DNA from 3 places in the Mycobacteroides immunogenum genome. Region 2 is predicted to be linked to each of the others. Evidence: predicted binding sites of a transcription regulator. Region 2 holds the regulator's gene; each other region holds the start of a gene.
The links. Region 2 encodes LexA, which represses DNA repair genes until DNA is damaged. Its sites were predicted from a motif close to CGAACANNTGTTCG; they were not measured.
Positions count from the first base shown of each region.

Region 1: a site for LexA is predicted at 1,493-1,506, ahead of cofD (2-phospho-L-lactate transferase). Genes of this name have one in related genera too.
Region 3: a site for LexA is predicted at 1,749-1,762, ahead of ABG82_RS16745 (HNH endonuclease signature motif containing protein). Genes of this name have one in related genera too.

Region 1 is NZ_CP011530.1:4,064,543-4,068,328, forward strand. Features, by position in the region: gene ABG82_RS20335 (DUF3499 domain-containing protein) at 1-391, opposite strand, end outside; gene ABG82_RS20340 (metallopeptidase family protein) at 522-1,022, shown strand; gene ABG82_RS20345 (WhiB family transcriptional regulator) at 1,045-1,335, opposite strand; gene cofD (2-phospho-L-lactate transferase) at 1,689-2,657, shown strand; gene ABG82_RS20355 (coenzyme F420-0:L-glutamate ligase) at 2,654-3,786, shown strand, end outside.
Region 2 is NZ_CP011530.1:3,307,102-3,310,887, reverse strand. Features, by position in the region: gene ABG82_RS16180 (acyl-CoA dehydrogenase family protein) at 1-1,051, shown strand, start outside; gene ABG82_RS16175 (GNAT family N-acetyltransferase) at 1,058-1,591, shown strand; gene lexA (transcriptional repressor LexA) at 1,588-2,262, opposite strand; gene ABG82_RS16165 (LysM peptidoglycan-binding domain-containing protein) at 2,492-3,004, shown strand; gene nrdR (transcriptional regulator NrdR) at 3,135-3,599, shown strand; gene ABG82_RS16155 (PhzF family phenazine biosynthesis protein) at 3,615-3,786, opposite strand, start outside.
Region 3 is NZ_CP011530.1:3,408,605-3,412,390, forward strand. Features, by position in the region: gene ABG82_RS16725 (hypothetical protein) at 49-312, opposite strand; gene ABG82_RS16730 (hypothetical protein) at 309-608, opposite strand; gene ABG82_RS16735 (MspA family porin) at 612-1,250, opposite strand; gene ABG82_RS16740 (hypothetical protein) at 1,440-1,748, opposite strand; gene ABG82_RS16745 (HNH endonuclease signature motif containing protein) at 1,950-3,278, shown strand; gene ABG82_RS16750 (cobyrinate a,c-diamide synthase) at 3,289-3,786, opposite strand, start outside.

The DNA of each region.
Region 1 (3,786 bases), 760 kb from region 2:
GAACTCTCAGGTGACCGCGGCGGCGGCCCACCGGAGCGGGATGCACGGGGCGTGGGGCCGCGTTGGGCGCCGGGCTGCTGACATCGAGCGCAGGCTCACTGAATCCCGCCGCGGCCACCCGGACCGCGGTGGGCTCGCGTACCGCGTCGGCCAGGGCAACCAGGTCATCGTCCTCTGGATTCGACGGCAAGGGGCCGTTGTAGCGGACCAGCTCCCATCCGCGGGGCGCGGTGATCCGGCTCGCGTGCTGCGCGCACAGATCCCACGAATGCGGCTCGCTGGATGTGGCCAGCGGCCCGACCACGGCCGTCGAATCCGCGTAGACGAACGTCAACGTCGCCACGGCGGAATTCGGGCACCCGGGTCGACAGCAGCGACGGGGGGCTCTCACAAACGTTGAGGCTAGCGTGCGCAAACACGTTCCGACCCGCAGACACGCGCTGTACGCGCACCGAGACCGTCCGGTGACCGGCTCGTTGTGATTCGTCAATCACAGCAGTCACACCGTTACCATCACTGGTATGTCACGTGACGGACGGCGCGGCGGCTCTGCGGGCGGGCCGAGTTCGCAGGGCTCGCGGCGGGGGCGCGATTTCCGCGGACCCCTGCTGCCGCCGACCGTGCCCGGCTGGCGCTCACGTGCCGAGCGCTTCGATATGGCCGTGCTGGAGGCCTACGAACCGATTGAACGGGCGTGGCAGTCCCGGCTAGCCGGCTTAGATGTCGCCGTCGATGAGATTCCACGCATCCAGCCCAAGGATCCGGATTCGGTGCAGTGGCCACCGGAAGTGATCGCGGACGGACCGATACCGCTGGCGAGGCTGATTCCTGCCGGCGTGGACACCCGGGGTAACACCACCCGGGCGCGGATTGTGTTGTTCCGCAAGCCGATCGAATTGCGCGCGAAGAAATCTGGGGATTTGGCGGATCTGCTGCACGACTTGCTGGTCGCGCAGGTTGCCACCCACCTGGGGGTGGAGCCGTCGGTGATCGACCCGACCATCACCGACGAGGGCGACTAACCGCGCCCGGCCGAACGGGGAGTCAGATGATGCCCCGCTTCAGGCGACGGCGCTCACGCTCGGAAAGCCCTCCCCAAATGCCGAACCGCTCGTCATTGGCCAGTGCGTATTCGAGGCACTCGTCCTTGACTTCGCAACCCTGGCAGATGCGCTTGGCTTCACGAGTCGACCCACCCTTTTCGGGGAAGAACGCCTCGGGGTCGGTCTGTGCGCACAGCGCCTTCTCTTGCCACTGATCGTCAGCGACAGCGGCAAGCGCGTCAAAATCGTTCTGTACCAACGTCAGATGCGGACGTGCGGGCGACAAGCCCATCGCACCCGTGCTAACGCCGGAAGTCAGCTCGTCGCGTACGCCGAATTCATTGTGCCCGAACAGCATCGTCCCGCCTCCTCACTGTTCCTGTCGCATCCCAATGCAACTCGTATTGCCCGGTTTCGTGCCCACAACTGTGTTTCCCGGCCATTCCATTCGAACATTTGATCGAATCCCGGTCTGCGCCTGTGCCTTACAAACTCAGGCCGAGGAATGACACTGGTGTGATTACACACGTGTTCGCTGCCGGGGTCAAGCGAAGGACGAAAATTCATACCATCTACGACCGACAAAACCGGCGTGGCGCCCGCGTGGCGTGTCGCGCCATTGCCGGCGCACTAGTGTCGGTCAACGTGAAAGTCACCGTCCTCGTCGGCGGCGTCGGCGGAGCGCGCTTCCTCCTCGGCGTCCAACGCTTGCTCGGGCCAGATCCCAGCAAGCATCAGATAAACGCCATCGTGAACATTGGCGACGACGCCTGGATGCATGGTGTCAGGATCTGTCCTGACCTGGACACCTGCATGTACACCCTGGGCGGCGCGGTCGATCCGGAGCGCGGCTGGGGGCACCGCGGCGAGACGTGGAATGCCATGGAGGAGCTGGCGGCCTACGGAGCGCAACCCGACTGGTTCTCGCTCGGCGACAGGGACCTGGCCACTCACCTCATACGCAGTCAAATGCTGCGAGCCGGTTACCCGCTATCGGCGGTCACCGAAGCGTTATGCAATCGATGGCAGCCCGGAGTCCGGCTGTTACCCGCCAGCGACGACCGCTGCGAAACCCACGTGGTGATCACCGACCCCTCCGACGGCGAGCAGCGCGCCATCCATTTCCAGCAGTGGTGGGTACAGCACCGCGCGCAGGTTCCCACGCACAGCTTCGCGTTCGTCGGCGCCGACGAAGCAAAGTCCGGACCCGGTGTCGCCGAGGCCATCGGCGAGGCCGATGTGGTCTTGCTGGCGCCCTCCAATCCGGTGGTGAGCATCGGGGCCATCTTGGCCGTCGGCGGAGTTCGCGGAGCGCTCCGCACGACCTCCGCTCCCGTCATCGGGTACTCGCCGATCGTGTCCGGCAAGCCGCTGCGCGGAATGGCCGACGAATGTTTGCGCGTGATCGGTGTCGAGGTCACCTCGCAGGGTGTGGGAGAACACTTCGGCGCACGCGCGCACACCGGAATCCTCGATGGCTGGCTCATCGACGAGGGTGATGTCGCTCACATCGAAGGTGTTCGGGTACGGTCGGTTCCGCTACTCATGACCGACCCGGACGCCACGGCAGAGATGGTGCGTGCGGGACTCGACCTGGCCGGAGTCACGCTATGAATTCCCCCACACCGGAACATGGTTCCGCCCGGCCGATAGAGATCCTACCGGTAGCGGGACTCCCCGAATTCCGCCCCGGGGACGACGTCGCGGCGGCCATCGCGGAAGCGGCTGCCTGGGTGCGCGACGGCGATGTGATCGTCATCACCAGCAAGATCATTTCCAAGGCCGAAGGCCGAATCGTCGCCGCACCGACCGATCCCGAGGCCCGGGACGCCCTGCGGCGCAAGCTCATCGAGTCCGAATCGGTACGGGTGCTGGCACGCAAAGGCAAGACGCTGATCACCGAGAACACCATCGGTATCGTGCAGGCCGCCGCGGGAATCGACGCGTCCAACGTCGACACCGCCGAACTGGTTCTGCTGCCCACCGACCCGGATGCCAGCGCGGCCGCGGTCCGGAGCGCGCTGGCACAGCGCCTGGGCGCGAATGTCGCGGTGGTGATCACCGACACCATGGGGCGCGCCTGGCGTAACGGCCAAACCGATGCCGCCATCGGCGCGGCCGGCATACCTGTCCTGTACGGCTATGCCGGAGCAAAAGACAAGCACGGCAATGAACTTCAGGTCACCGAGGTCGCCATTGCCGACGAGATATCTGCCGCCGCCGACCTGGTCAAGGGCAAGCTCACCGATGTACCCGTAGCGGTGGTACGTGGCCTGGATCTGCCCAATGACGGCAGCGCGGCCCGCGATCTACTCCGCTCGGGGCCGGACGACCTGTTCTGGCTCGGCACCAACGAGGCCCTGGAACAAGGACGGCGCGAAGCGGTACTCGTGCGTCGCTCCATCCGGCAATTCGCGGATGCCGCAGTCGATCCCGATCTGCTGAGAGAGGCCATCGGTGAGGCACTCACGGCTCCGGCGCCCCATCACACCCATCCGGTTCGATTCGTCTGGGTGCGTGATCGTGGGGTGCGACGCGCACTACTGGACGCCCTGAAAGACGCCTGGACCGCCGACCTCACCGCCGACGGCCGCACCCCGGAGTCCGTGCGCAAGCGGGTAATGCGCGGACAAATCCTCTACGACGCACCAGAAATCGTGATCCCATTTCTGGTACCCGATGGCGCGCACGACTATCCGGACGCACGCCGCACCGCGGCAGAGCGCACCATGTTCACCGTCGC
Region 2 (3,786 bases):
CGAGGAGTGGGACGAGAACAAGATCGTCGACCGCTCGCTGTGGGTCGAGGCCGGCAAACAGGGCTTCTTGGGCACCGATATGCCCGAGGAGTTCGGTGGCGGTGGACTCGTCGATTTCCGCTACAACGCCATCATCGGTGAAGAGATCACCAAGGCCCGTCAGTCGGGTATTGGTTTCACCCTGCACAACGATGTCGCCGGCCCGTACTTCCGGGATCTGGCCAATGACGAGCAGAAGGCCCGCTGGTTCCCGGGATTCTGTTCCGGCGAGCTGATCAGCGCCATCGCCATGACCGAGCCGGGTACCGGCAGCGACCTGCAGGGCATCAAGACCCGCGCGGTCAAGGATGGCGATCATTACATTCTCAATGGCGCGAAGACCTTCATCACCAACGGCATCAACGCCGACCTGGTGATCGTGGTCGCCCAGACCGACCCGGAGAAGGGCGCGCTGGGCTTCTCGCTCATCGTGGTGGAGCGCGGTATGGAGGGCTTCGAGCGCGGCCGCAAGCTCGACAAGATGGGTCTGGACGCTCAGGACACCGCCGAGCTGTCCTTCACCGACGTTCGGGTGCCCGCTGCCAACCTGCTGGGTCAAGAGGGCCAGGGCTTCATCTACCTCATGCAGAACCTGCCGCAGGAACGCATGTCGATCGCGGTCGTCGCGGCCGCGGCGATGGAAACCATGCTCGAGGCGACCATCCAGTACACATCTGAGCGCAAGGCGTTCGGCAAGCCGATCAAGAGCTTCCAGAACAGCCGCTTTGTGCTGGCCGAGCTCGCCACCGACGCCACCATGATCCGGATCATGGTCGACGAATTCATCACGCTGCTCAACAAGAAGGAGCTGAGCGTCGAGCAGGCCGCGATGGCCAAGTGGTACAGCACCGAGAAGCAGGTCCACCTGATCGACCGCTGCCTGCAGCTGCATGGCGGCTACGGCTTCATGCGTGAGTACCCGGTCGCCCGGGCGTACATGGACTCCCGTATCCAGACGATCTACGGCGGAACTACCGAGATCATGAAGGAGATCATCGGGCGTTCGCTCTAGTCGCCCATGCATATTCGTGACGCGACGGCCGCCGACGCGGCCGCGTGCGCGGCGATCTATGCGCCGTACGTGACCGATACGGCCATTTCGTTCGAGGAGGTGCCGCCGTCGGATGCCGTTCTTGCCGAACGCATCCAGACGGCGGCCCACCGCCATGCCTGGCTGGTGGCCGAGGACGGTGGGGATATTCTCGGCTACGCCTATGCGGCGCCGTGGAAATCACGCATGGCCTACCAGTGGGCCTGCGAGGTCAGTGTCTATGTCGATGGCGCGCGGCGGCAGCGCGGCGCGGGACGCCTGCTGTATGCCGCGCTATTGGACCGGCTCCGCGATCTCGGCTACCGCACAGTGCTCGCCGTAGTCGTGACGCCCAATGAAGCGAGCGAAAAGCTACACCTGACAATGGGATTCGAACAGGTCGCGTTGTATCGCCGGATCGGGTACAAGCTGGGCAGCTGGCATGACGTTACGCATTTTCAGTTGTTCTTGACCTCTGCCGACGATTCCTCGGCCCCAGGACCGGCGCCCGCAGGCATTTAGACCTTGCGGATAACCGTGACGACCTTGCCGAGGATGGCGGCGTCGTTACCGGGGATCGGTTCGAAGAGCGGGTTGTGCGGCATCAGCCAGACATGGCCCGCCGTCCGCTTGAATGTCTTGACGGTCGCTTCGCCGTCGATCATCGCGGCCACGATATCGCCGTTGTCGGCGACATTCTGCTGGCGTACCACCACCCAGTCGCCGTCACAGATCGCGGCGTCGATCATCGACTCACCCACCACCTTGAGCAGGAACAGCGATCCCTCGCCGACAAGTTCGCGGGGGAGTGGGAAGACATCCTCGACGGCCTCCTCGGCCAGGATGGGACCACCGGCGGCGATACGTCCGAGAACGGGGACGAACGTCGGTTCCGGCAGGTCGCCGGAGCCGATCACATCGGTGGTGGCCGATGGGGTATGAGAATCATCGAGGCCCCGAACATCAACGGCGCGTGGACGGTTCGGATCACGCCGCAGAAAGCCCTTCTGTTCGAGGGTGCGTAGTTGATGGGCGACCGAGGATGTGGAGGTGAGCCCGACGGCGTCTCCAATTTCGCGGATGCTCGGGGGGTAGCCCCGTTCATTCACCGATGCGCGGATGACCTCCAGGATGGTCCGCTGGCGCTCGGTCAGTGAACCGGTGGCGGGTCCCTTGCTGGGTGTATCGCTCATGGGCCCGAATCTAGACCTGTCGACGACATTTATCAAACATGTGTTCGATGCGTGTCGCGACGCATGCCTGGCGGCCCGCCGATGGGGTGTATCGGTGCTGCTCAGGGCCACTTGTCGGTACCGGATGCTACAAATCGATCACATGTTCGGACATCGAACACATGATCGAGTACATTCGAACATAAGAGCGAACGGGCCGACCGATCGACTGGACAGGAAGGGCATGCAGATGAGCACAAACGTTCTCGCCCCGCCGCGTAGTTCTCACGCTCGCGAGCACGCGCCGCGCGAGTACGCCCCACAGGCGCGCGCCTATAGCGCCCAATACCCGCTGACCCAACGGCGGGCGCTACCGGTGCGCACTGTCGCGTATCGCCGGCCCGCGGGCAGGCCGGTCGCATACCGCGGTAACGGCATCCGCGTCTCGGCGATGCCGCATCGGGTGCATGGTCGCCGCCCGGTGAGCCTGAAGGCCACCATCCTCGTCGCGGTGGGTGCCGCGGTGGCGACGATGTGGCTGCTGATGCTCGGCCAGGTGAGCGCCGCAGGCGTCGGGGGCGCGGGTGTGCCGGAGCGGGTGGCGGTAGTGCAGGTCGCTCCCGGGGAGACCCTGGCAGACGTGGCCTCACGTGTCGCGCCGGAGGCGCCACGGTCGGCCGTGGTGTCCAAGATCCGGGAACTCAATGAACTCGACTCGGCGACAGTGCAAGCCGGTCAGACGCTGGTTTCTCCGGTCGGCTGATCGGCAGCCGGGCGTGACCTTCGGGCGTGCGGGAGCACGGGTATCCTCGACACCGGTCTGGGCGCGTTGCGCGGTGCGTCAACAAACCCAGCTCAACGACATCGAGTCCAGAACCGGCGAAGGAGCAGTGATGCACTGTCCGTTCTGCCGTCATCCTGACTCGCGTGTTGTCGATTCCCGCGAAGCGGACGAAGGCCAGGCGATACGACGCCGGCGATCGTGTCCAGAGTGCGGCCGTCGTTTCACCACCGTCGAGACCGCCGTCTTGGCCGTCGTGAAGCGCAGCGGCGTCACCGAGCCGTTCAGCCGCGACAAGGTCGTCAAGGGTGTACGCCGTGCCTGCCAGGGCCGTGATGTCGATGACGATGCGCTGAATCTGCTTGCCCAGCAGGTCGAGGATGCCGTCCGGGCCGCCGGGTCCCCAGAGATCCCCAGCAATGAGGTGGGTCTGGCCATCCTGGGTCCACTGCGCGACCTGGATGAAGTCGCCTACCTGCGCTTCGCCTCGGTGTACCGGGGGTTCAGCTCCGCCGAGGATTTCGAGCGTGAGATCGCCGCACTGAGGGCCCATCGGGACGCCCCAGCGGGGTCCTGAGCCGTTGGTCGGGTCCTAGTCCAACGTGAGCGGCTGATCGGCGACCACACGGCCACCGATCGTCACCCAGCCCTCGGGGCTCCACTGTGTGAGGATCTGCGACCCCTTGCCCTGATTGATGATCAAGTCACGGCTGAGCAGGTCAGTCATCCGCGCGGCCACTGAGCCGGTCGCCTCGTCCTCGTTG
Region 3 (3,786 bases), 100 kb from region 2:
CGAGCTTGGGCGCGTGCGCCCGCCCCTCCAGTGGAGTGATGTCTCACGTCACGGGCCGAATCCACCACTGGCCTGCACACCTCCGGACGCCCCGGCCGCATCCACCCCGCCGGACATCCGGGGACCGCGCGCGCCGGACATCGACGACGGAAGTCGTGTTCCTCGAGACAGATTCAACGCGGGTAGTTGCCCCGGCGCGACCACCGGCCCGTATGGGGACGGGCTGGGCGGCGGTAGCTCCGCCGAGGCCGGAGCACCGAACCCAGCGGAAAGTCCCATCACCAACACCGCGACACACCCCACCCGGATCATCGAACGTTTCCTTCACCTGTTCCCCGCGGGTCTTCCAACTGCCCACCGGTCATCCCGCCGCTGACACGCGCGGAGTGCCCCGCTTCGAGCCCGGCCGAGATATGCGCGCCGCGCCCCGGCCTGGGCAACAACCCAAACGCCGGTTGCGACGGTGTCGCCGCATGATTGTTCGGCGCACTACCCGGTACCGCTACCGGTACGGCTGGGTTTATCGGGGGCGGCTCAGCCGCCGCCACGGCAGCGGAGGCAAGCCACGCCCCCAGAAGGAAAAGCATTGCTGTTACGGCTGATCGCATGGGCTAGATCCTGATCGGATCGCCGTAGATCGCGAACTCGGTGTGACCGGTCTCCGTGGAAACACGCAACGAAGCGAAAGACCGAATCGTGACATCTCCACCGCATGCGTCGGCCTTGAGATGAACGTTGTCCAGATCCAGCGCACCGGTGTTACCTCGCGACAACACCATGTTGCCCAGCGGCAGATTGACGATGACGCCCGGTTGCAGCACGGTCTGTACGAAACCGCTGACGCCGGCACTGCCACCGACGCCCACGGTTTGTAAGGGAAGCACACCCAGATTCACTGATGGTGCGACACCTGCGGATCCGCCGATCTGCAATCCCGACGACACATCGGACTGGCAACCAAGTTGGTAGCCGATGAGGAAGAGACTGTCGGTGATGGGATTGGCTCCACCTGTCGCGGTCGCCGTGCCCGAGAGCGTGACAAAGGCCTCCCGCGAGTTGGCGGCGGCCGCGAGATTCGGCACCGAGTTCACCCGCTCATGGTCCAACCGGATCTCCAGATGCCATCCATCCCGGGTAGTCCTCGAATACAGCTGTGGCGCCATGTCTCTTGGCTCCGCACTGGCAGCGGCGGGTTCAGTTAGCCCAAACACGGCCACCAGAAAACCCGTGACTACTAGGCGGGCAATCATGAGATCCACCACGGCGCATCACGGCGCACATTCACATACAACAAAGGTCTATAGAAGCTGGCAGAGGTCACCACTACAAACGTTCCAATCAACGGATACGGAGCCGGCGAGGCGCACGAAAAATACACCCTCGACGGCTAGTGAAGGTTTGATATGTACAAGACGGCAACGATGACCGTCCGGCAGCCCTCAGCGCCGATTGATTCGTAAGTGCAGAAGCCTTTGTCGCCCAAAATTTTCCGGACCCCGTGAAATCACCGCGCCCCGGCGCGCCATCAACACAATCAGCAGGGCTGCGCCACCAAGGGAAATGACCGACAGGGCGTGCGGGAGCCAAACCGGCTCTCCAACTAGCCCGTGACGAAAACGAGTTGCGGCCACGCCATGCTGCACCAGTTCCCAGTGATGGGCCTCGACAGTGTCATATAAGGACACCGGTGCGGCGGTATCCCCCAAATGCGAACTCTCACCCGGAAATAGGCAAGCACCGCCGACCAACAAACACAAAATCGCCAGCAGGGCTGCGGAGTACAGCTGGTACTTGGGTACCCCGCGACCAGACATATCGACGATGGTACCAGGAAGATTTTTGCGACTCCGGGGCTCGGCATTCGTAATTCTCGAAATACCTTCTGTCACAGTGGTTTCTAGCGCAACAATCTGCACGGACTTGTCGGTGTCCGTCTTTACGATGCACGTATGAGTTCGATCAGGATGTTGGAGGCGGCGGTTGATGCCGTATGCGCTGACACCTTGGCCGGACTCTCCAGCCCTGAGCTGCTGGCGACACTGGCACGTATGGAGGTGGTCCAACGCCGGCTCGCCGCTGCGTCACACGCCGGCATCGCACAGTTGGTGCAGCAGGCGTCCCCGGTGGAGTTGGGCGGTACGTCGTTTCCGGATGTGTTGTCGCGGCGGTTGCATATTGGTAAGGGGGCGGCGCGGCGCCGGATCGCCGACGCCGAGCAGCTGGCGCCGCGGCGGGTGTTGACCGGCGAGGTGTTGGCACCGCAACTACCCTGCACCGCTGAAGCGTTGGGGCGTGGCGATATCGGTGAGGAACATGTCCGGATCATCCGGCACTTCTTCGATCGGCTCCCGGCGGTGGTCGATGCCCTCACCCGGGAAGCAGCCGAGGCGCAGCTGGCGGTGATGGCGGCGCAGTTTGGGCCCGAGGCGCTGCGGGTCGGTGCCGACCGGCTGATGGCCCTACTCAACCCCGACGGACAGTTCTCCGACGCCGATCGGGCGCGCCGACGCGGACTCACGATCGGGCCGCAAGGCTTCGATGGCATGTCCGCGATCTCAGGTCTGCTGGATCCGGAGACGCGGGCTTATGTGGACGCGGTGTTCGCCAAACTAGCCGCCCCCGGCATGTGCAACCCCAACGATCAAAGCCCCACCGTGGATGGTGAGGTGTCACCCGAGGCCGCTGAACGCGATACCCGCACCGTGACACAACGCCACCACGACGCCCTACGCGCAGCCCTGCGCTCCACCCTGGCCAGCGCAGAGCTGGGTTCACACCACGGACTACCCGTCACCGTCGTCATCACCACCACACTCAAAGAGTTGGAAGACGGCGCCGGAATCGCGATGACCGGCGCGGGCACCCGCCTGCCGATGCGCGACCTGATCCGCATGGCCACCCACGCCCACCACTACCTAGCGATCTTCAACGACAACGGCCGACCCCTCTATCTCGGACGCACTAAACGCATCGCCACCCCCGAACAGCGCCTCGTGCTCCACGCCCGCGACCGCGGCTGCACCCACCCCCAATGCACGGTCCCTGGATACCTCTGCGAAGTCCACCACATCACCGAATGGGCCCACGGCGGACCCACCAACATCGACAACCTCACCTTCGCCTGCGCACCCCACCACCGCCTCCTAGGCCACGGCTGGAACACCCGAAAACGACCAGACGGCACCACCGAATGGATACCCCCACCACAACTGGTTTTAGACGACCTGCGCACCAACACGTTCCACCATCCGGAACTCCGCACACTTCAGCCAGACTGAGGCCTATGCCTCAGCGATACGTCGCCGCCTGGGCCACGAAACGTGCCACCGCGCCGGGGTGAGCGGCGGGATGGGTGTGCAGGTACGAGGCATGTATCCGCCCTCCCCCCGCGACCGCGCCTTCGCGACGGACGCCGTCACCGGTGCGCCAGGCCCAGGCAGCGTGCTCTGCGCCCGTGCGGTAGTCGACGGTGGTGCGGTGAAATTCGTGCCCGCTCAGCCGCTCTCCCTCCTCGAACAGAACCGATCCGGTGATCGCCACCGCATCCCGGTATCCGAGGGTGAGCGAGTCGGTAAACCGCGCACGCGCGTCCAACACTGCGCACATCGGCGCACCGTCCAGGTCGGTGCACAGGTAGGTGAGCCCGGCACATTCGGCATGAATCGGCCCGGACATCTCACGAACCTGTTGACGCAGATACTCATTGGATGACAGGTCGGCGGCGAACTGCTCGGGAAATCCGCCGGGCAGCACCAGGGCCGCTGTCCCAGCGGGTAACGAGTCTGA